3 regions of the Bacillus sp. MN7755 genome follow, and region 2 is predicted to be linked to each of the others. Evidence: predicted binding sites of a transcription regulator. Region 2 holds the regulator's gene; each other region holds the start of a gene.
The links. Region 2 encodes LexA, which represses DNA repair genes until DNA is damaged. Its sites were predicted from a motif close to CGAACATATGTTCG; they were not measured.
Positions count from the first base shown of each region.

Region 1: the regulator LexA is predicted to act here: its motif matches at 5,353-5,366, upstream of recN (DNA repair protein RecN).
Region 3: the regulator LexA is predicted to act here: its motif matches at 5,409-5,422, upstream of uvrB (excinuclease ABC subunit B).

Region 1 is NZ_BTRL01000012.1:503,376-511,083, reverse strand. It holds gene xseA (exodeoxyribonuclease VII large subunit) at 1-478, shown strand, start outside; gene xseB (exodeoxyribonuclease VII small subunit) at 468-698, shown strand; gene ispA ((2E,6E)-farnesyl diphosphate synthase) at 698-1,588, shown strand; gene dxs (1-deoxy-D-xylulose-5-phosphate synthase) at 1,891-3,783, shown strand; gene ACYVEC_RS14780 (TlyA family RNA methyltransferase) at 3,787-4,626, shown strand; gene argR (arginine repressor ArgR) at 4,769-5,218, shown strand; gene recN (DNA repair protein RecN) at 5,486-7,225, shown strand; gene spoIVB (SpoIVB peptidase) at 7,344-7,708, shown strand, end outside.
Region 2 is NZ_BTRL01000007.1:22,061-29,768, forward strand. It holds gene ACYVEC_RS05330 (PadR family transcriptional regulator) at 488-811, shown strand; gene ACYVEC_RS05335 (DUF1700 domain-containing protein) at 804-1,346, shown strand; gene ACYVEC_RS05340 (DUF4097 family beta strand repeat-containing protein) at 1,347-2,153, shown strand; gene lexA (transcriptional repressor LexA) at 2,239-2,859, opposite strand; gene ACYVEC_RS05350 (YneB family resolvase-like protein) at 3,001-3,657, shown strand; gene ACYVEC_RS05355 (DUF896 domain-containing protein) at 3,703-3,942, shown strand; gene ACYVEC_RS05360 (bifunctional metallophosphatase/5'-nucleotidase) at 3,983-5,566, opposite strand; gene ACYVEC_RS05365 (phosphate/phosphite/phosphonate ABC transporter substrate-binding protein) at 5,752-6,690, shown strand; gene phnC (phosphonate ABC transporter ATP-binding protein) at 6,774-7,547, shown strand; gene phnE (phosphonate ABC transporter, permease protein PhnE) at 7,544-7,708, shown strand, end outside.
Region 3 is NZ_BTRL01000001.1:230,740-238,447, forward strand. It holds gene ACYVEC_RS01265 (DUF4275 family protein) at 1-418, opposite strand, end outside; gene uvrA (excinuclease ABC subunit UvrA) at 478-3,354, opposite strand; gene uvrB (excinuclease ABC subunit B) at 3,360-5,336, opposite strand; gene ACYVEC_RS01280 (DUF4362 domain-containing protein) at 5,488-5,919, opposite strand; gene ACYVEC_RS01285 (hypothetical protein) at 5,960-6,589, opposite strand; gene ACYVEC_RS01290 (MerR family transcriptional regulator) at 6,586-7,347, opposite strand; gene ACYVEC_RS01295 (hypothetical protein) at 7,448-7,675, opposite strand.

The DNA of each region.
Region 1 (7,708 bases), on a different contig from region 2:
ACAAGTATTGCAAAAATCTTATGCGTTCCGTTATCCAAGACAAGTATATGAGCAAAAAGAAGAGCAATTGGATAGAGCGTTAGAACAGCTTGTTTTAGCGAAAGAGCGCTATATTGATAAAAAGGTAAATCAGTTAAAACAGCTTTCATTTTATTTAGAGAAGCACCACCCATCTCAAAAAATTATGCAAACGAAGGTAGCAGTTGAAACGTTGCAAAAGCAATTGCAACGTGAAATGCAAACATTACTTCAAACGAAAGAATTTGCCTTTGTAAGAGCTGCTCAAAAACTTGAAGCGTTAAGTCCGCTTAAAGTAATGATGAGAGGGTACGGGCTTGTATATGATGAAGAGAAGCAAGTGTTAAAAAGTGTGAAAGATGTCAGCCTTGGAGATGCTGTTTCAGTTCAATTACAAGATGGAATACTAGATTGTAGCGTATCAGGCATAGAGGAGCGTGAATTGAATAATGGAAAATAAATTAAGCTTTGAAGAGGCAATTTCGCAACTTGAGCATCTCGTTTCTAAGCTAGAGCAAGGTGACGTACCTCTAGAAGAAGCGATTTCTTATTTTAAAGAGGGTATGGAATTATCTAAGCTTTGTGATGAGAAGTTGAAGAACGTACAAGAACAAATGGCAGTTATTCTTGGGGAAGATGGACAGCTTGAACCGTTTACTGCTTTAGGAGATGAAGCATAGTGACAATTGCTTTTGATACTTTTTTGAAAGAAAGTAAAACTTTTGTAGAAGAGAAGCTTGTAAGCTATGCAAATGAATTACAATGTCCAAATGTACTTCGTGAAGCGATGGCATATTCTTTGGAAGCGGGTGGGAAGCGTCTCCGCCCGTTACTTGTATTTGCAACATTACAAGCGTTTGGGAAAGAAAGAAATCTTGGAGTAGGTGCAGCTTGTGCTCTTGAAATGATACATACATACTCGTTAGTTCATGATGATTTACCTTGTATGGATGATGATGATTTAAGAAGAGGGAAGCCCACAAATCATAAAGTATTTGGTGAAGCGATGGCAGTTTTAGCAGGTGATGGTTTATTGACGTATGCTTTTCAAGTTATTATGGCATATGAACAAAAGGAAATCTCTGCTGAGAAAAAAGTAAGACTTGTACTTGAGCTTGCAAAAGCCGCAGGGCCAGAAGGAATGGTTGGCGGACAAGTGGCAGATATGGAAGCTGAAGGGAAACAGCTTACGCTTGATGAGTTGGAGTATATTCATAAACATAAGACCGGGAAACTACTTGAATTCGCTGTACTTGCAGGATCGATACTTTCTGATGCCACAGAAGAACAGGAAGAAAAGTTACTTACGTTTGCAAAATATATCGGCCTAGCTTTTCAAATTCGAGATGATATTTTAGATGTAGAAGGAACCGAAGAAGCGATTGGAAAACCGATTGGTAGTGATGTTTCCAACGAAAAGAGCACATATACGACATTATTTACTGTAGATAGAGCAAAGGACATTTTAGAAGAAACAATTGCAAAAGCAAAAGATGCTATTGGTTCCTTGCAATTACAAGATGAATATTTACTATCTATTTGCGATTTGATTGCAAAACGTAATAACTAATATAACAGCGTTTTCATTTGTTGAGTCATTCATCATTTTATGATATAAATGTAGGAAAAGGTTTTTCTTTTCTTGTTATTGGCAAAAATATATGTAGATTACATTGCCGTTATCACTTCGTGTTAGCGGCTATTTTTTTCATCGCCTCAAGAAATATGGTTTATAATAGGATTAGTGCGCAATAGACTGGTTAATAGCAGGACAAGGTGAAACATAAAAAAAGAGAATTTCTTGTTTTGTGTAAATGTTTTTTATAATATTTGACATGTTGACAGATTATGAAATGAAAGTGAGTGATCCATGTGGATCTAACGCAAATTCAAAACCCTAGTTTTTTGAAAGATATGTCTATCAGTGAACTAGAGGGATTGAGTGAGGATATTCGTAAGTTTTTAATTGAAGAGCTCTCTCAAACAGGTGGACATATTGCACCTAATTTAGGTGTAGTAGAACTCACAATTGCTCTGCATAAATTATTTGATAGTCCGAAAGATAAATTTTTATGGGACGTAGGACATCAATCCTATGTACATAAAATTTTAACAGGACGTGCAAAAGAATTCGGCACATTAAGGCAATATCAAGGTCTATGTGGTTTCCCAAAACGTTGCGAGAGTGAGCACGATGTATGGGAAACTGGTCATAGCTCGACATCATTATCTGCTGCAATGGGAATGGCTCTAGCACGTGATTTAAAGAAAACGAAAGAATATGTTATACCAATCATTGGAGATGGTGCTTTAACAGGCGGAATGGCTTTAGAGGCATTGAACCATATTGGACATGAGAAAACAGACATGACTGTTATTTTGAATGACAATGAAATGTCAATTGCACCAAACGTTGGTGCGCTTCACAATGTGCTTGGACGTCTACGTACCGCAGGAAAATACCATTGGGTAAAAGACGAACTAGAGTATATATTGAAGAAAATCCCAGCAGTCGGTGGGAAAGTTGCTGCGACAGCAGAGAAAATAAAAGACAGTCTTAAATATTTACTAGTATCCGGTGTCTTTTTCGAAGAATTAGGCTTTACATATTTAGGCCCAGTCGATGGGCACGATTATGAAAAGCTATTCGAAACGTTGCAATATGCAAAGAAAACAAAAGGCCCAGTGCTTGTTCATGTTATTACGAAAAAAGGAAAAGGTTATAAACCAGCTGAGAGTGATGTTATTGGAACTTGGCATGGAACTGGACCTTATAAAATTGAATCAGGTGACTTCGTTAAACCGAAAGAAGTTGCACCGGCATGGAGTGCTGTTGTTAGTGAAACAGTACTTAAGCTAGCAAGAACGGACGAGCGTATCGTTGCAATTACACCTGCAATGCCTGTTGGATCAAAACTTGAGAAATTCCAAAAAGAATTCCCGGATCGTATGATTGATGTAGGTATTGCAGAACAGCATGCTACAACAATGGCAGCGGGTATGGCAACGCAAGGTATGAAGCCATTCTTAGCGATTTATTCAACATTTTTACAAAGAGCATATGACCAAGTTGTTCATGATATATGCCGCCAAAATTTAAATGTTTTCATCGGAATCGATCGTTCTGGTTTAGTAGGAGCAGATGGTGAAACGCATCAAGGCGTATTTGACATCTCATTCTTACGCCACTTGCCGAATATGGTACTTATGATGCCAAAAGATGAAAATGAAGGGCAACATTTAGTATATACGGCGATGCAATATGAAGATGGGCCAATCGCATTACGTTATGCGCGTGGTAATGGACTTGGTGTTCATATGGATGAAGAATTAAAGGCGATTCCAATCGGTTCATGGGAAACGTTAAAAGAAGGTACACAAGCGGCTATTTTAACATTTGGTACGACGATACCAATGGCAATGGAAGCAGCTGAGCGTCTTGAAAAGGCTGGAGTTTCAGTGAAAGTAGTGAATGCTCGCTTTATTAAACCGATGGATGAAGCATATTTACATGATCTCTTAGGAAAAAATATACCGATTTTAACGATTGAAGAAGCGTGCTTAATCGGTGGTTTTGGAACGGGAGTAGTTGAATTTGCGTCTGAGAACGGGTACCATAGGGCGTTAATTGAACGAATGGGTATTCCAGACCGTTTCATAGAGCACGGTAGTGTAACAAAATTATTAGAAGAAATTGGTTTAACGACAGATGCTGTTGTAGACCGTATTCATACAATGATTCCATCAAAACAAAAAAGGGCGTAACAAATGAGTGCAAAAAAAGAAAGAGTAGACGTACTATTAGTAGAGCGAGGACTTATAGAAACACGTGAGAAAGCAAAACGCGCCATTATGGCCGGACTTGTATATGCGAATGAGATGAGACTTGATAAACCAGGAGAGAAAATCCCACAAGATACAGAGATTACGGTGAAGGGACAAGTTATGCCGTATGTAAGCCGTGGTGGTTATAAACTTGAAAAGGCATTAGAGACATTTCATCTGGATTTACAAGATAAAGTTATGATAGATATTGGTTCATCAACTGGTGGCTTTACAGATTGTGCGCTTCAAAATGGAGCGAAATTATCTTATGCATTAGATGTAGGATATAATCAACTTGCGTGGAAATTACGTCAAGATGAGCGTGTTGTCGTAATGGAACGAACAAACTTCCGTTACGTAACACCAGCAGACTTAGAACGTGGTTTACCGCAATTTGCTAGTATCGATGTTTCATTTATATCGTTAAAGCTTATATTGCCAGTTTTAAAAACAATGCTTATGCCGAATGGGGATGTAGCAGCGTTAATTAAACCACAGTTTGAAGCTGGAAGAGAGCAAGTTGGGAAAAAAGGTATCGTTCGGGATCGAAAAGTACATGAGGCTGTCGTGGAAATGATTGTCGACTTTGCTTTAAAAGAAGGATACGACGTAGAAGGTTTAACATTCTCACCAATTACGGGTGGGGATGGTAATATTGAATTTTTAATCCATCTGAAATGGCATGGTGAACGTGAGAATGGCGAAAATCATTCTCCAGTTTCTGTTGAGCAAGTAGTTACAGAGGCGCATGATGTCCTAAAACAAAAAGGGAAAGGGGAATAACATATGTTGTTCCTCTTTTTGTTGTAATTGTATAATGATTGTAAAAACAATTGTGTACAAGTAACGAATTATAAGTTAACATAAATAAGTGAAGTATACCAATGTTTAAACTATGGTAAGAGATAGTGTGAGGTGCAAATGTATGAATAAAGGTCAGCGCCATATTAAAATCAGGGAAATTATTGCGAACAAAGAAATTGAAACACAAGATGAATTAGTTGATATTTTACGTAATGAGGGATTTAATGTAACGCAAGCAACAGTATCTCGCGATATTAAAGAACTGCACTTAGTGAAAGTGCCATTACATGATGGTCGCTATAAATATAGCTTGCCAGCAGATCAACGATTTAACCCGTTACAAAAATTAAAACGCAATCTAGTGGATTCATTTGTAAAATTAGACACGGCAGGACATATGCTTGTGCTAAAAACATTGCCTGGTAACGCTCATTCACTTGGGGCACTTATTGATCATTTAGAGTGGGATGAGATCATCGGAACCATCTGTGGTGATGATACTTGCTTAATTATTTGCCGTACACCTGAAGATACAGGTGTTGTCTCTGATCGTTTCTTAAATATGCTGTAACAAAAAAATCTTGTTTGCTTTCCTCTGTAAAGTGGAAAGTGAACAGGATATTTTTATGGGTTAAAAACGTGAATTCTTAATTGTAATATAATATTTTCTTTGAATAAAATTAGAAAATAGGTGGATTGACCCGTAAAACAAATGTTTGGTACAATGGAGCGGTTAGAAAAGTAATTTATACATACAAACATATAGTATGACTATTTGAATAAATAACTGAGAAAAGCCCTTAATAGGGGATTAGTTTATAACGAGGTGAATGGGGCATTGTTATCGGAATTATCGATTAGAAACTTTGCTATTATTGAGGCATTAAATATTTCTTTTCAAAAAGGATTAACGGTTTTAAGTGGTGAAACAGGAGCCGGGAAATCGATTATTATCGATGCGATTAGTTTACTTGTAGGTGGCCGTGGTTCAGCGGAATTTGTTCGATATGGAACAGAAAAAGCTGAGATAGAGGGGCTATTTTATGTAGAAGATGATAAGCATCCATGTATTGAAAAGGCAGAAGAGTTGGATATAGAAATTGAAGACGGCATGATTATTTTGAAGCGTGATATCGCTGCAAACGGAAAGAGTGTATGTCGTGTAAATGGGAAACTGGTTACTCTTAGTGTATTAAAAGAAATTGGAAAAACACTTGTTGATATTCATGGGCAGCATGAAACGCAAGATTTAATGAATGAAGAGCGTCATCTATTTATGCTCGATCATTTTGATGGAGATCGTATCGTTAAACAATTGGATATATATCGAAACGTATACGCTGATTATGAGAAGTTGAAAAAACAGTTAAAATCATTAAGTGAAAATGAACAACAAATGGCACATCGCTTAGATTTAATTCAATTTCAGCATGAAGAAATCCGTAAGGCGGATTTAAAGATGGATGAAGAAAATGACTTAACTGAAGAACGATTGCAAATTTCTAATTTCGAAAAAATTTACAAAGCATTAGGCGATGCATATCGTTCGTTAAGCGCTGATGGACAAGGATTAGACAATGTGCGAAGCGCAATGGGACAAATGGAGAGTATTACACATTTAGATGAAATGTATCAAGAAAATCATGATTCCATTGCAAATAGCTATTACTTATTAGAAGAAGTTGCGTATCAACTGAGAGAAAAGCTCGATATGATGGAATATGATCCGAATCGTTTAGACGAAATTGAAACGCGTTTAAATGAAATTCGTATGCTAAAGAGAAAATATGGAAATACTGTAGAAGAGATTTTAGCGTATGCTGATAAAATTGAACAAGAAATTTTTACGATTGAAAATAAAGACGTTCATATTGAAACGACGAAGAAGCAGTTAAAGGAATTAGAAAGTGTTATTCTGAAAGAAGCAACGTTGTTAAGTAATATGCGTCATGAGCTTGCAGAGCATCTTACAAATGCCATTCATCAGGAATTAAAAGAATTATACATGGAAAAAACAAAATTTGAAGTGAGAATTATGAAGCGAGAAGGAAATGCTGAAGAGCCTCTTGTGGAGGGAGCGCCGGTAAGACTTACGGCGGATGGCTACGATCATGTGGAATTTTATATTTCAACAAATCCAGGTGAGCCGCTAAAACCACTTTCAAAAGTCGCTTCTGGCGGAGAGCTATCTCGTATTATTTTAGCTTTAAAAAGCATTTTTTCTAAGCATCAAGGTGTTGCATCTGTTATTTTTGATGAAGTGGATACGGGTGTAAGTGGTCGGGTCGCACAGGCTATTGCAGAAAAAATTTATCGAGTATCAGTAAACTCGCAAGTACTTTGTATTACGCACTTACCTCAAGTAGCTTCAATGGCGGATTCGCATTTATTTATTCGAAAACAAGTAGCGAATGATCGAACAATTACGTCAGTTACCGTTTTAACTATGGAGGATAAAGTAACAGAAATAGCTCGAATGATTTCGGGTGTGGAAATTACAGATTTAACGACAGAACATGCGAAAGAATTACTTACGCAAGCGCATCATTTTAAACAGACAGCAGAGGCTATCCAGTAATGGATAGCTTTTTTTCTCAAATGATGATTTCTTAATTCTTCCGGTTATAAATAAAGCACTGCAAGGAGAGATTAAAAAGTGAAGCCAAGAGGCTGAATGTGGGGTAGGAGCGAGGAGAGTGAACAAATTGAAATTAGAAAGATTTCGCAAAATAATAGGTATTTTTCTCCTTGTTTCTTTAGTTTTTATAGGGTGTTTTAAACCGCTTCGGACGTTTATTTCATCCCCAAAGCAACTTGTTGTTTTTGAAGGACAACAATCAGAAATAGCTTCATTACCAGTATTTAAAGCTGCATCAACAGATCGTCATGTGTTTACAGTAAGTTCAAATGAACAAAAACAAGGACTTATGGTAAATTCTCATCAAAATGGTGAAGCAGATATGGTGTTTCAACTTGCTGGTTTTCCAGTGAAAAAAGTAAATGTGAAAGTATTAAAAGATTTCAAAGTTATTCCAGGTGGACAATCAATTGGTGTGAAGTT
Region 2 (7,708 bases):
CCCACAAAATTAAAAAAAGTGATGAATCAGTATGAAACATCACTTTTGTAAAACCTTGATAGATCAACGTTTTTGGCGCAATCTAAAACTTGATGAATTTAGAGGATATATTTAGAACGCAAGTTCACCAATGGGAACGCGATCAATATATGTCTCTATACTAAGAGCTAAAAGGCCTTGATACTACGGTATCAGGGCTTTTTTTATTTGTAGAAAACATAGAGGTTAGTGAAATGCCTGAAAAAAGTGCTCGCAAAATGCCTGGAAAAATCAGGGGGATTATTTAAAAAGCGCGCTAGCTATGAATATAAATGTGAAAATTGTAATAGTATGCTGTGCTCAGTGTGTCATGATGCGGATGTATGTAATGCTAAAATTAAGTATTGGAACATACAGTACCTTGCAATAAATAGTACTAAGTGGTATATTATGGATAAGAAAGGTACCGTGTATTGAACAGTACTGAAATGAGAAAGGGGGACTATCCTTGAACGTTCAGTTTAAAAAAGGTGTGTTAGAACTGTGTGTTTTGGCACTTGTGAAACGTAAGGATTGCTACGGTTATGAACTTGTTCAGCAAATCTCAAATAAATTTTTAATATCGGAAGGGTCAGTGTACCCTTTATTACGTCGTTTAACGAAAGAAGGATATTTTCAAACATATTTAAAAGAATCTACGGAGGGGCCGCCTCGTAAATATTATCAACTAACTGAGCAAGGGGAAACGCAACTGAATTTGTTAGTAACAGAGTGGCGTGATTTTGCAAAAGGCGTACAAGAAATTATTGAAGGGGTGGAATGGGATGAGTAAAGAACAGTTTCTTAAAGAATTATCAAGTCATCTTAGAAATTTACCGGACGAAGAGCGGAAAGATATTTTATTTGATTATGAAGAGCATTTTCAGTTTGGGATAGAAGAGGGGAAAACTGAATCGGAAATAATAAAGGGGCTTGGCTCTCCGAAAGTAATTGCAAAAGAATTACTTGCGATGTATCGCTTCGATGAAATGAAAAAAGACCCATCAACTTCAAATGTGACAAGAGCTGTCATGGCAGCGATTGGACTTAGTTTATTTAATTTTATTATTGTGTTAGGCCCGTTAGTTGCAATTATCGCTTTTATATCTTCCTTTTGGGTCGGTGGAATTGCTAGTGTAGTAACACCATTTTTCGTTATTGGAAAAGTATTTATGGGTACTTTTATATGGTTGGATTTATTCGTTAGTATAACGTTTGTTGGCGTAGGTTTGTTGTTATGTATTATCGCTTATTATAGTACGAAGTGGTTTAAAAGGCTATGCGTACGTTATGTAATATGGAACTTCAAAATGATAAAAGGGGAGTAGATGATGAAAAAAATATTGTTAGTAGCAATCGCTTGTATCATTATTGGAGTAATTGGGATTTCACAAACATATAAAAAAGCAGTACAAACTGCAGAAAAAGGAAACAAAGAAGATATAATCAAAAACGAAACACTAAAAAATATAGAAGTTAAGTTAGATGCTGGGGATATTGTTGTCCAAAAATCGCCTGACTCTTCTTTTTATGTAAAGCAATCAGGAGATACACGTAAACAAGAGGTTCGTATTGCTGAAGATGGTGACACATTAAAAATCATTGGGGAAAGAGAAAAAGGTGCTTCATTTGATTTTTCCTTTTACGATTTTAGGTTTCAAACGTCTACATTGACTCTCCTTGTGCCTGAACGCTCTTACCAAGATGTAAAAGTAAATTCATCTGCTGGACAAATCGAAATAAGTGATGTGAAAAGTGACCGTGTAAGTGTTGAGACACTTGCTGGTGAAGTGGATTTGAAACGTGTAACGGCTAAGAATGTGGAGGGATCTACAAAAGCTGGTGAGCTGAACTTTAAAAAAGTAATAGGGAAAGTGACTGCAAAAACGACCAGTGGGGAAATAAATATTCTAGATCATGATTCTAAGTATAATCTAGAAGCAAGTTCAACTGCGGGAGATGTAGATATTGTTTTATCGGAAAAACCACAAGATGCTGTAATCACCGGGCAAAGTGCTGCGGGAGATGTAACAATTTTTAATGAAGAAAATAAAAACGTAACAATTGGTAATGGGAGTACAAAGATTAGCGGTAAAACTGCTGCGGGAGATGTGACGATTGAAACGCGTTCATAAGAAATAGAATGTATGAAAATCTATCAAAATACAAAAAGAAGATAATTACCGTATATAAATAAGGTAATTATCTTCTTTTATATTCTTAATGTAAATCACGATATACGCCAATTACTTTACCGATAACTGACACTTGTTTTAAAATGATAGGTTCTAATGAAGAGTTTTCCGGTTGTAGACGGAAATGGTCTTTTTCTTTATAGAAACGTTTAACAGTTGCCTCGTTATCTTCTGTTAAAGCGACTACAATTTCACCATTATATGCAGACTGTTGTTGGCGAACAACAACTAGATCTCCATCGAAAATACCAGCTTCAATCATACTATCTCCAGAAATGCGTAACATAAACACTTGATCTGCTCCAGCAACAATGCTAGCTGGAAGTGGGAAGTGATCTTCTACACTTTCAACTGCTGTAATTGGTAATCCAGCAGTAACTTTTCCGATGATTGGAACTTGAATAACAGATTGTGTTTCTGTATCCATTCGGTCATCACCTAAAATTTCGATTGCTCGTGGTTTTGTTGGATCGCGTCGAATGTATCCTTTTTCTTCTAATCTTGATAAATGTCCGTGCACTGTAGAACTAGAAGCGAGGCCGACTGCTTGACCGATTTCACGTACGGAAGGTGGATATCCTTTTTCTTGTACTTTTAGCTTAATAAAGTCGAGAATGTCTTGCTGGCGTTTCGTTAACTTTTCCATGTTTTCTAACACCTCGTTTTCTTTCATTTTTCTTATTAATAAGTATAACATGTGAAAAAACATTCTACAAACATAAGTTCGAACAAAAGGCGAATTTATGTTACACTGAAGGGAAATAATAGTGAGAAAGAGGGGTTCATAATGAATGCAATTATTTATGCACGTGTGAGTACAACAAAAGAAGCGCAAGAAACATCATTATTACGTCAAAAAGATGAATTATTGCATTTAGCGGAGCGCTATCAAATGAATGTTACTAAGGTGATTGAAGAGCAGGCTAGTGGTTATACAATTGAACGTGATGGAATATTAGAAGTGCTAGATACAATTCGAGACGAACAAATTGATGTGCTACTCATACAAGATGAAACGCGCCTTGGTAGGGGAAATGCAAAGATTGCATTAATGCACTGTTTACATAAAGAGGGAATAAAAGTATACACGCATACGCATAATGGAGAATTACAATTGTCGGATTCGGATTCGATGGTATTAGATATTATTGGTATTGTTGAAGAGTATCAAAGAAAGATTCATAATTTGAAAATTAAACGTGGTATGCAACGCGCGGTAGAAAAGGGCTATCGCCCAGAAAATAATTTAAAGAATCGTCATTTAAGCGTAGGACGAGAGAAGAAAGAAGTGCCGATTGAGGAAATTGTGCGTTTGCGCAAGAATGAACTTACTTTCGAAGAAATTGCAGCAACGCTTCGCGGCTTTGGTCATAATGTTTCAAAAGCGACGGTACATCGTAGATATGTAGAGTATACAAAGCAATTGCTTGATAAAGAAGAGTAACTATTGTATGATAATAATCAGTTTTGATTAGAAGGGGGATTCGAGATGCTTAGTCACGAACTCGTTGAACGCATTAACTTCTTAGCGAAAAAAGCAAAAGCTGAAGGTTTAACTGAAGAAGAACAACGTGAGCGTCAATCGCTACGTGAACAATATTTAAAAGGATTTCGTCAAAATATGTTAAACGAACTTAAAGGAATTAAAGTCGTTAACGAACAAGGTACTGATGTTACACCGGCGAAATTAAAAGCTTTAAAAGAGCAAGATAATGCAAAATTAAACTAAAAGATGGGCAAAGCCCATCTTTTTTTATTTATTATATTCGTTAGTTAATAACTTTCCAGTTGTTATTGATTGTTGCTTCTATTTTTTTGTGCTTCAATATATAGTCAGCAATAAGTTCAGACATATCTGTTGGTATGTCTTTTATTACAGGCTTTTTTTGAAACATAAAGAAGTTCCCTCCGCCGCTTGCACGATAACTATTCATAACGACGTCATATTCTTCATCCATATTAAGAGGAGTGCCTTTATACTGTAAAGATTCTACTCTCTCGCCAATTGGTTTGGAAATGTTTAATACGTACGAAATTCCTTCCCACATATCGTAATTATAGTGTTGCGGTTTTGGTTCTATGTAGCTAGGGTTTACGATGATGGTTCCATCTGCTTTTAATATGAAATAAGAAGCAGAGAGTTCGAGAGCATCTTTTATATCCGCTCCAGTTATTCTAAGTACTTTTAATGTATTTGGATAAATATAATTAGAAACGATGTCACGCATTGTTACACGATTAGGGAAACCTGGAGATGTATTATGGAATAAGCTTGTACAAGAAATGGAAACATTAGCTATATCCATCTGTATTTTATTTATGAATTCAATAAAAGGATGGTCTTGCAAACGAGTTTGCATAGCATCTGAAATTCGCATGTCCCCATAGATTAGTCCAATAGGTTGATCGAGCCAATTTTGTGTTTTTTCTTCATAATCGGTAACCAAGGAAAGAATATCCTGGTCCGTCGCAATTCCTCGCACGGGCAATAATTGTGAACAACTCTCTTTTTTTACCCATTTTTGTTTTGTTTTTTCTAATGTTATTGTTACTTTTCCAATGAAGTGTCCATTGCATCCGGTTTGTAAAACTGTTACACCATTTATTGCGGCTTGAGCAATTTCACGGTGTTGGTGGCCTGTTAGTAAAATATCTATGCCTTCAATTTCATGGCACATTGCATATCCTTGGTTTTCACCTGTTAAAACTTCAGTCGGTACCCCGGTTTGTAAATCGCGTTCAAATCCCCCATGATACGCTACGACTAGTAAATCTGGTTTCTCATGTTCGCGAATGTAAGAAACCCAATTTTTTGTAGTTTCTAATGCATCTTCAAATTGTAAGTCTTTAATGTGATGGGGTTGTTCCCAATTGGGAATGTAATGCGTTGTCACCCCTAAAATAGCAATTTTTATATTTGATTCAATGTGTTTTATTATATATGGTTTCCCGAAATAAGGTTCTTTACTGTTTTTATTTAAAATATTTGCTGATAGATACGGGAAGTTTGCAGTAGAAATAGCATTGTTTAATACATCCATTCCATAATTAAATTCATGATTCCCGATAACTGCAGCATCATAACGTAAATAGTTCGCTAATAAAGACATTGGATTTTCCTTATCTTTTTCGTATGTAGCGTAATGGTAAGTAAATGGTGTTCCTTGTATGAAGTCACCGTTATCAATTAAAAGAACGTTTGTATTTTCGGAACGTTCTTTTTTTATAAGAGTAGAAACTTTAGCTAAACCAATTTCCGATTGAGAATTATCTTGGTAGTGAATTGGATAAACAGTACCATGTATATCACTTGTTAATAGGATGTTTAAAGTTACAATTTGATTTGGATTCAATATTATTCACCTTTTCTATTGTTATCTACAAATTAAGCATATCAAATATATGAAGAGAATTTTAATGTGAGTGTATAGAATGTGTAAAGATTCTGTAAATAATCAATTATTTGTAAAAATGTGTGATATATTTCTTCATGTTTATGAAAGGTTATTTTATAACAATGAAAAATGGAGGCATTAACATGTTGAAAAAAGTTTTTGCAATGAGCACAACAGTTGTACTAGCAGCGGGATTATTAAGTGGCTGTGGAACGAAGGAATCAAGCGCAAGTAAAAATGCAGATACGAAAAAAGGGTATGTACCGAAGACTTTAAATGTTCAATTTGTTCCTTCTCAAAATGCAGATACGTTAGAGGCGAAGGCAAAACCATTGGAAAAGCTATTAAGTGATAAATTAAATATTCCAGTAAAAGTTAGTATTTCAACGAATTACAATACAATTGTAGAAGCGATGGCATCTAAGCAAGTAGATGTAGGATTTTTACCCCCAACAGCTTATGTGCTAGCGCATGAGAAAAAGGCTGCAAACGTAATTTTACAAGCACAACGTTTTGGAGTGGACGATGAAACGGGAGCTCCTACAAAGGATTTAGTAGACTTTTATAAATCTGAGTTTGTTGTTAAGAAAGATTCAAATATTAATAGTGTAAAAGATTTAAAAGGTAAAAAAATTGGTTATCAAGATGTAACGTCATCAGCGGGATATGTATGGCCTGCGGCTGTACTATTAAAAGAGGGTGTTGATCCGTTAAAAGATGTGAAACCTGTTACATTAAAAGGTCACGATCAGTCGCTTATTGCTCTTTTAAATGGTGATGTAGATGCAGCTGTTGTATTCCAAGATGCTCGTAATATTGTAAAAAAAGATTATCCGAATATATTCGATCAAACGAAAATAGTGAAATTTACGGAGAAAATTCCAAACGATACGATTTCGGTACGCTCTGATTTAGATGAAGAGTGGAGCAAGAAATTACAGGATGCTTTCATTGAAATAGGAAAGAATGAGGAAGGTCACAAAATCATAAAAGAAGTATATTCACATGAAGGATATGTTAAATCTGATGATAGTAAATTTGATATCGTTCGTGAATATGGGAAGAAAGTAAAAACGCAATAATACATATGGAAATGGCAGCTAACTGGAAAGGTATGTTTTCAGTTAGTTTGCCGTTTTGAATTCATAGAAGGTAGGTAAGATGTGTGATAGAGTTTCGAAATGTTTCCAAAGTATATCCGAATGGTACAAAAGGATTGAATAATATAAACTTGAAAATTGAAAAAGGTGAATTTGTTGTAATGGTGGGGCTGTCCGGGGCTGGAAAGTCCACACTTCTCAGATCGGTAAATCGTCTTCATGAGATTACAGAAGGCGAAATCATGATTGAAGGTGAGTCTATTACTGCTGCGAATGGAAAAGGATTACGCCGCATGCGCCGGGATATTGGTATGATTTTTCAAAGTTTTAACCTTGTAAAGAGATCAACGGTATTGAAGAACGTATTAGCTGGCCGTGTTGGGTATCATTCGACATTGCGTACAACGTTAGGTCTATTTCCAAAGGAGGATTTGGAGCTTGCCTTTCAATCGTTAAAAAGGGTAAATATTTTAGAAAAAGCATATGCGCGAGCTGATGAATTATCAGGAGGACAACAGCAACGTGTATCGATTGCTAGAGCGTTGGCGCAAGAAGCGAAAATTATATTGGCAGATGAACCTGTTGCGTCGTTAGATCCGCTAACAACAAAGCAAGTATTAGATGATTTGAAAAAAATTAATGAAGATTTTGGAATTACAACAATTGTAAACTTACATTCTATTGATTTAGCTAGGCAATATGCGACACGCATTATTGGATTACATGCAGGCGAAATTGTTTTTGATGGTCTAGTAGAAGAGGCAACGGACGAAAAATTTGCTGAAATTTATGGTGACGTAGCGCAGCAAAGTGAATTGTTGGAGGTGGCAGTTAAATGAATGACGTGATGATACATTCGAAATCGATACCGAAGCCGCCGAGTAAGTTAAAACATATGTTAACGTTAATTCTAGTCATTTTACTGTTGTGGGGAAGTAGTGTACAGGTCGATGCATCATTTTCAAAACTAGTAGTTGGTTTTCCTAATATGCTGGATTTG
Region 3 (7,708 bases), on a different contig from region 2:
ATCTATGCTCATGCGTTTTCACAAAAGTCCAAGTGAAATCTTTATCTACAATATAAATATCGCCTTTATACATATCATCTGTTTCACGTAATATATCATCCATACTTAATAAACTCGCATCTTTTATTAGCAGTACATCATCACAGTGTTGATAGAAGATATAGCAATCCTTTTTCACTTCATTATGAAACGCGTCCTCCGCTTCTTCCCCCTCTAAACACTTCTTTTTCTCATAACTAAATATGTGCCATAGATAACCACATGTATACTTATCTCCGTAAAGGAAAATATCTTTTTTTTCCTCATCACTTAAATGATTTGCAAAATAGTCCTCCCAGCGTTTCCGAAAATATATACCCCACCTTTTGAACTCTCTTACCTTCATATTTTTCTTTCGCAACACATCTAAAAACTCCATCGTCTCCCCCTATACAATAAAAACCGAGTGTCATTTCCACTCGGTTTTTATTCATACACTTATTGTGATAACTCTACTTCTTTTATTTTTGCTTTCATCCTTGCTTTATCACGAACTAAAATGTCTTTTAAATACTTACCTGTATACGAGCGCTCTTCTTTCACTACTTGCTCTGGCGTTCCGGAAGCAACGATTTGTCCACCTTTGTCCCCGCCCTCTGGTCCAAGGTCAACGATATAATCAGCTGTTTTTATCACATCTAAATTATGTTCAATTACAAGTACCGTCTCACCGCTCTCAACAAGACGTTGCAACACTTCTAGAAGACGTGCGATATCATGTGCATGTAAACCAGTCGTTGGCTCATCTAAAATGTATAGCGTACGCCCTGTAGAACGACGGTGTAATTCAGAAGCTAATTTCACACGCTGTGCTTCACCACCAGATAACGTCGTAGCTGGTTGCCCTAATTTCATATAACCAAGCCCAACATCTACAAGTGTTTGAAGTTTACGCTTAATTTTTGGGATATTAGCGAAGAACTCTACTCCATCTTCAATTGTCATCCCTAACACTTCAGAAATGTTCTTATCTTTATACTTCACTTCTAACGTTTCACGGTTGTAACGTTTACCATGACAAACTTCACACGGAACGTATACGTCTGGTAAGAAGTGCATTTCGATTTTAATAATTCCATCACCACGGCACGCTTCACAACGTCCACCTTTTACATTAAAACTGAAACGCCCTTTTTGATATCCGCGCACTTTCGCTTCATTCGTTTGTGCAAACACATCACGAATATCATCAAATACACCTGTATACGTCGCTGGATTAGAACGTGGTGTACGACCGATTGGTGATTGATCAATATCAATTACTTTATCTAAGTTCTCAAGACCTTTAATTTCTTTATGAGTACCTGGCTTCGCTTTCGCTTTATATAACTTTTGCGCTAACGATTTATATAGTACTTCATTAATCATCGTACTTTTACCGGAACCAGACACACCCGTTACCGCTACAAACGTACCAAGTGGGAATGACATTTTCGCATTCTTTAAGTTATTCTCTTTTGCACCGACAATTTCCACTTTACGTCCGTCACCTTTACGTCTTTCAAGTGGAACCGGAATAAACTCTTTACCGCTTAAATACTTCCCTGTTAATGAATTCTCATCTTGCATTACTTCAGCTGGTGTCCCTGCTGATACGACTTGTCCACCGTGAATACCTGCGCCAGGTCCGATATCAAGTAAATAGTCAGCTGCCATCATCGTATCTTCATCATGTTCAACGACGATTAACGTATTGCCTAAATCGCGCATTTCTTGCAATGTACGAATAAGACGATCGTTATCACGCTGGTGTAAACCGATAGAAGGCTCATCAAGAATATAAAGTACGCCAGTAAGACGAGAACCAATTTGCGTCGCCAAACGAATACGCTGCGCCTCACCACCTGATAAAGTTCCTGCGGCACGACTTAACGTTAAATAATCTAAACCAACGTTCACTAAGAACCCAACGCGCTCCTGAATTTCTCTTAAAATTAAATGAGCAATTTTTTGTTGTTTCTCCGTTAGCTCTACATTCGAGAAGAATTCCTGTACTTCTTGAACAGAATACTTCGTTACATCAGCAATCGTTTTATCACCAACGAAAACAGCTAAACTCTCAGGTTTTAAACGTCCACCTTTACACTTCGGACAAGCTTGTTCTGCCATATACTTTTCCATTTGCTCGCGGATATAATCAGAACTCGTTTCACGATAGCGACGTTCAATATTTGGGATAACACCTTCAAATAAAATCTCATTTTCCTTTACTTGACCAAATTCATTTACATAGCGGAAGTAAACTTTCTCTTCACCGCTTCCGTACAACACTTTATCAAATAAATCTTTCGGTATATCTTTCACAGGCATATCCATATCAACACCGTAATGATTACAGACAGACTGTAAAAGCTGTGGGTAATATTGTGAATTTGTCGGTTCCCAAGGCGCAATCGCATGCTCATTTAATGATAAATCCCAGTTCGGAATAACAAGTTCTAAATCCACCTCTAGTTTTGAGCCAAGTCCATCACAAGACGGACATGCCCCGAATGGACTATTGAATGAGAACATACGCGGCTCTAATTCTCCAATTGAAAAACCACAATGCGGACAAGCATGATGTTCACTAAATAGAAGTTCCTCTTCTCCCATAACATCGATTAACACGCGGCCCCCACCAAGCTTTAATGCACTTTCAAGTGAATCAGCAAGACGGCTTGCGATTCCTTCTTTTACAACAATACGATCAATTACAACTTCAATGGAATGCTTTTTGTTTTTATCTAACGCAATATCTTCTGATACATCAAGCATTTCACCATCAACACGTACACGAACATATCCTTGCTTCTTAATATCTTCCAGCACTTTCACATGTGCACCTTTACGCCCAGAAACGATAGGAGCTAACACTTGTAATTTCGTACGTTCAGGATATTCAAGGACACGGTCTACCATCTGTTCTACTGTTTGTGACGTAATTTCAATGCCATGATTCGGACAAATTGGCGTACCAATTCGCGCAAATAATAAACGTAAGTAATCATAAATCTCGGTTACCGTTCCAACAGTTGAACGCGGATTACGACTCGTCGTTTTTTGATCAATCGAAATCGCTGGTGACAATCCTTCAATCGTATCTACATCCGGTTTATCCATTTGCCCTAAAAACTGGCGTGCATACGCAGATAACGATTCTACGTATCTGCGCTGTCCTTCTGCATAAATCGTATCAAATGCTAATGATGATTTCCCCGAACCAGACAATCCCGTTACAACGACAAGCTGATTTCTCGGAATGGTTACATCTATATTTTTTAAGTTATGTGCTCTAGCACCTTTTACAACAATAAAATCCTTGCTCTTACTCACTCTGTTCACCCTTCCGCTTTTAATTCTAATAATAAATCTCTTAATTCAGCTGCACGCTCGAAGTCTAACGCTTTTGCTGCTTCTTTCATTTCTGCTTCCATCTTCGCAATTGTCTTTTCACGCTCTTTTTTCGTCATCTTCTTAGCTGGCGTTGCTTCATATGTTTCCGGCTCTTCAGCAGCTGTCGTTGCACGGATTACATCACGCACGCCTTTTTGAATCGTTTTCGGCGTAATACCATGCTCTTCATTGTAAGCTTCTTGTATAGTACGACGACGTTGCGTTTCTTCAATCGCAATTCCCATCGATCTTGTTATACGATCTGCGTACATAATAACGCGACCGTTTTCATTACGTGCCGCACGACCAATTGTTTGAATTAATGAACGCTCTGAACGCAAGAACCCTTCCTTATCAGCATCTAAAATAGCTACAAGTGATACTTCTGGAATATCTAATCCTTCCCGTAATAAGTTAATACCGACAAGTACATCAAACTTACCAAGGCGAAGGTCACGGATAATTTCAATACGTTCTAATGTTTTAATTTCAGAGTGAAGATAGTTCACTTTAATTCCTACATCTTTTAAGTAATCCGTTAAATCCTCTGACATTTTTTTCGTTAAAGTCGTAATCAATACACGTTCATTTTTTGCAATGCGATCTTGAATCTCTCCTAATAAATCGTCAATTTGCCCTTCAATTGGTCGTATATCGATTGGTGGATCTAAAAGCCCTGTTGGACGAATAATTTGTTCTATTACTTCTGGCGACTGCTCTAACTCATACGGTCCTGGCGTTGCTGAAACGTAAATAACTTGATTCGTTTTCTCTTCAAACTCATCAAATGTGAGCGGTCTATTATCTAAAGCTGATGGCAGACGGAATCCATGATCCACAAGCACTTGCTTACGTGCTTGGTCCCCGTTATACATCGCTCTTACTTGTGGCACTGATACGTGCGACTCATCCATAACGATTAAGAAATCTTTTGGGAAATAGTCTAATAACGTATACGGCGTTGCACCGGCTGGACGAAGTGTTAAATGGCGGGAATAGTTTTCAATCCCTGAACAAAAGCCCATCTCGCGCATCATTTCTAAATCATAACGTGTACGTTGCTCTATACGCTGCGCTTCTAACAACTTGCCATTATCATTTAATTCCTTTAAACGTTCTTCTAATTCTTTTTCTATATTTTCAATAGCGACCTTCATCTTTTCTTCACGTGTAACGAAGTGAGATGCTGGGAAGATTGCTACATGATCACGTTCTGCTAATACTTCACCTGTTAACGCATTTACTTCGCGAATACGATCAATTTCATCGCCGAAAAACTCAATTCGAATACAATGCTCATCAAGTGATGCTGGGAAGATTTCAACTACATCTCCGCGCACACGGAATGTACCACGCTTGAAATCAATATCATTACGTCCATACTGCACATCAACTAGTTCACGAAGCAATTGATTGCGGTCCTTTTCCATACCAACTCGAAGTGAAACAACTAACTCACGGTATTCTTCTGGAGAACCTAAGCCATATATACACGAAACACTTGCAACGATAATTACATCATCCCGTTCAAATAATGCAGACGTTGCTGAGTGACGCAATTTATCAATTTCATCATTAATCTGCGCATCTTTTTCAATAAAAGTATCTGTTTGCGGCACATACGCTTCTGGCTGATAATAATCGTAATAACTAACAAAATATTCAACTGCATTATTCGGAAAAAAGTCTTTCAACTCACTATATAACTGCCCTGCTAACGTTTTATTATGAGCCATAACAAGTGTTGGCTTCTGCACTTCTTTAATGACATTTGAAATTGTAAATGTCTTACCCGTTCCTGTCGCACCAAGCAACACTTGCTTTTTCTTTCCACTATTAATTCCCTCTACAAGCTTCTCTATAGCTACCGGCTGATCACCTTGCGGGGAATACGCTGAGATAATTTCAAATTGATGTTCCAAGGAAAAACCGACCTCCTCATAAAAATCTGTATTATTATTTTACCACGAATGCCCATAAAAAACCTAAAAAAACGAACAGATATTCGGTAAAGTTTTCGACATTATATACACAGAAAAAGGAAGGAGTACATACTTCCTTCCTCTACTAACTCTATTTTTTAGGTACATATAATAAGTCATACCCATTGCTTCTATCTTCATTCGTACAATCTATTAGCCTATAAGTGATTTCTAATTCATGCTGGTCTTTAACAATACTTTTACAACTATCTTTATGTAACCCTTTATTCTCACCAGCAAATTGGTCTTGTCTATTATCTACCACATAAAGTATATCTTTCTCACTATGCTCTAACGTTTGAAAAATCGGATCCCCTTCATGTGTGTAATGTACAATTCTTATTTTATCAACTTCCCCTTGTTCCACATTTAAAACGAATTGCTCGAATTTATCTAGATTGGAAATTCCTGCTCCCTTTACAATGACATCATTCTTCTTATCAATTGTAGTGTTAGGTTGCGAGCATGCTACTAAACTAAAGAGAAATAGACATATAAAACTGGTTCTTTTTCCTATTGTCATCCTCTCCTATAAAAATTATTTGTATACCCAAAAGCTCCTTTCAACTATGAAAGGAGCTTTTCTTTTCTTTTCCTTTCTCCTTCTTCGGAAAAATCACATATGAAAATGAAATAACTGTATCCACTAAAAGTATAATTGCCCAAACTTGGCTAACACGACTCGCTGCTTTATTTAAAACAATCCCCGTTTCTAACCAATTACCCCATTGTTCAAACGGTACAAACCCATATAAGAAGAAAAAGAAAATATGAACAATCACAAATAAACTAAGATGCACTACCCAATTTTTCATTTCCTGCTTCGCATAGGCCATGCCTGTTAATTCTACTTGTTCTTCAATAATAGGCGCCGGTTCATTCCGCCATTTCGCAAATAATTTTTGTACAAATATATCAAGTTTCTTCAAATCCTTTTTCCCGTAGAAGACCGCATACAATAAAATAATTACAGTAATGATTTGAAAGTTAGAGAACTTTCCTGTTTGATAGTAATCCACTACTCCTAAAGTTAAAATAAACACTTCATTTACGAGTAGCACAATCCCCATAATAAAACTCGCCTTTTTCAAACGAAATCCGTAACGCAGTAAAAAGAAACCGATAGCCGATAACCAAAATACAATTTCTGCCCCAATTAAAAAATACCAACGATATTCTGCGAGTATACTCATTTATCCCTCTCCTTTTCATCATAAATACGAAAAGCTTCATCCATATATAGTAAAAGTTCTTCTTCGATTGGATACATGCTCATTTTCTGTGAAGCTTCCTTCGATTTTCTAACTTCCCATAACTTATCTAAAAATGCTTCGTCACCATTAGCCATCTCTAAACATTTCTGCATTAATTTCTTCGTTGCCTCTTGTACCTCATTACTAGCAGCTTCTTTACCATCTTTCATAAAAGTACGTAATTGCTTTAACAAATCTACCCACTCTAAAACATTCGGATCTTCCTCACTCATATTTGGCAAATTGTGAAGCAATTTTTGTTCTTCCTTTGAAAACACTTCATTTTGGAATATTTCACGTATACGAGGAGACTGTTTCGAAAGCTGAATCAATTCAAACATAACTTTCCAATCAAGTTCTCCCTCCACGTCCACCGAATAAACAACTGCTTGTAAAACACGCTCCATTTGATTAAATTTCTTTTGTTCTTCCTGTACAAATCGAAGTTGTTTTTCAAGAGAATCCTTTAAATTCAGCTCACCTTTTACTAACATATTCGCAGTTTCTTTTAACGAAAATCCCATTTCCTTTAAAAATAAAATTTGCTGCAAACGAATGACGTCAGCTTCACTATATAACCGATGTCCACCCTCTGTTTTCCCACTCGGCTTCAATAAATCTATTTGATCATAATAACGTAATGTACGTACCGTAACTCCTGTTTCTCTCGTCAATTGTTGTATTGAAATCACTGCCATCACCTCTTCCACTTCATTATAAAAGATGACGTTACGTAACTTTCAAGTGTTTTGTAAAAAAAATACAAAAAGCTGTTTATACTCTTTGTATAAACAGCTTTTACGGAAATAACCCCTTTTGTACAGCACGACCACAAAATAAAATAAGTGCTCCAACAACAACACTCGTTGCTGTTTTATGATAATGGGCTGATAGTAATAAATAATACGATAAACTTACAGTACCAATCATAATACAAATACTTGGCACTGGATTACGAGAGAAGTTCTGCATTCCCCAAAACAAAGCAAAAATAGCCGTAGCAACACATAATACCGGTAATCCCATCCCAGTTCCCCTTTTTCTATTTATCCCTTACTC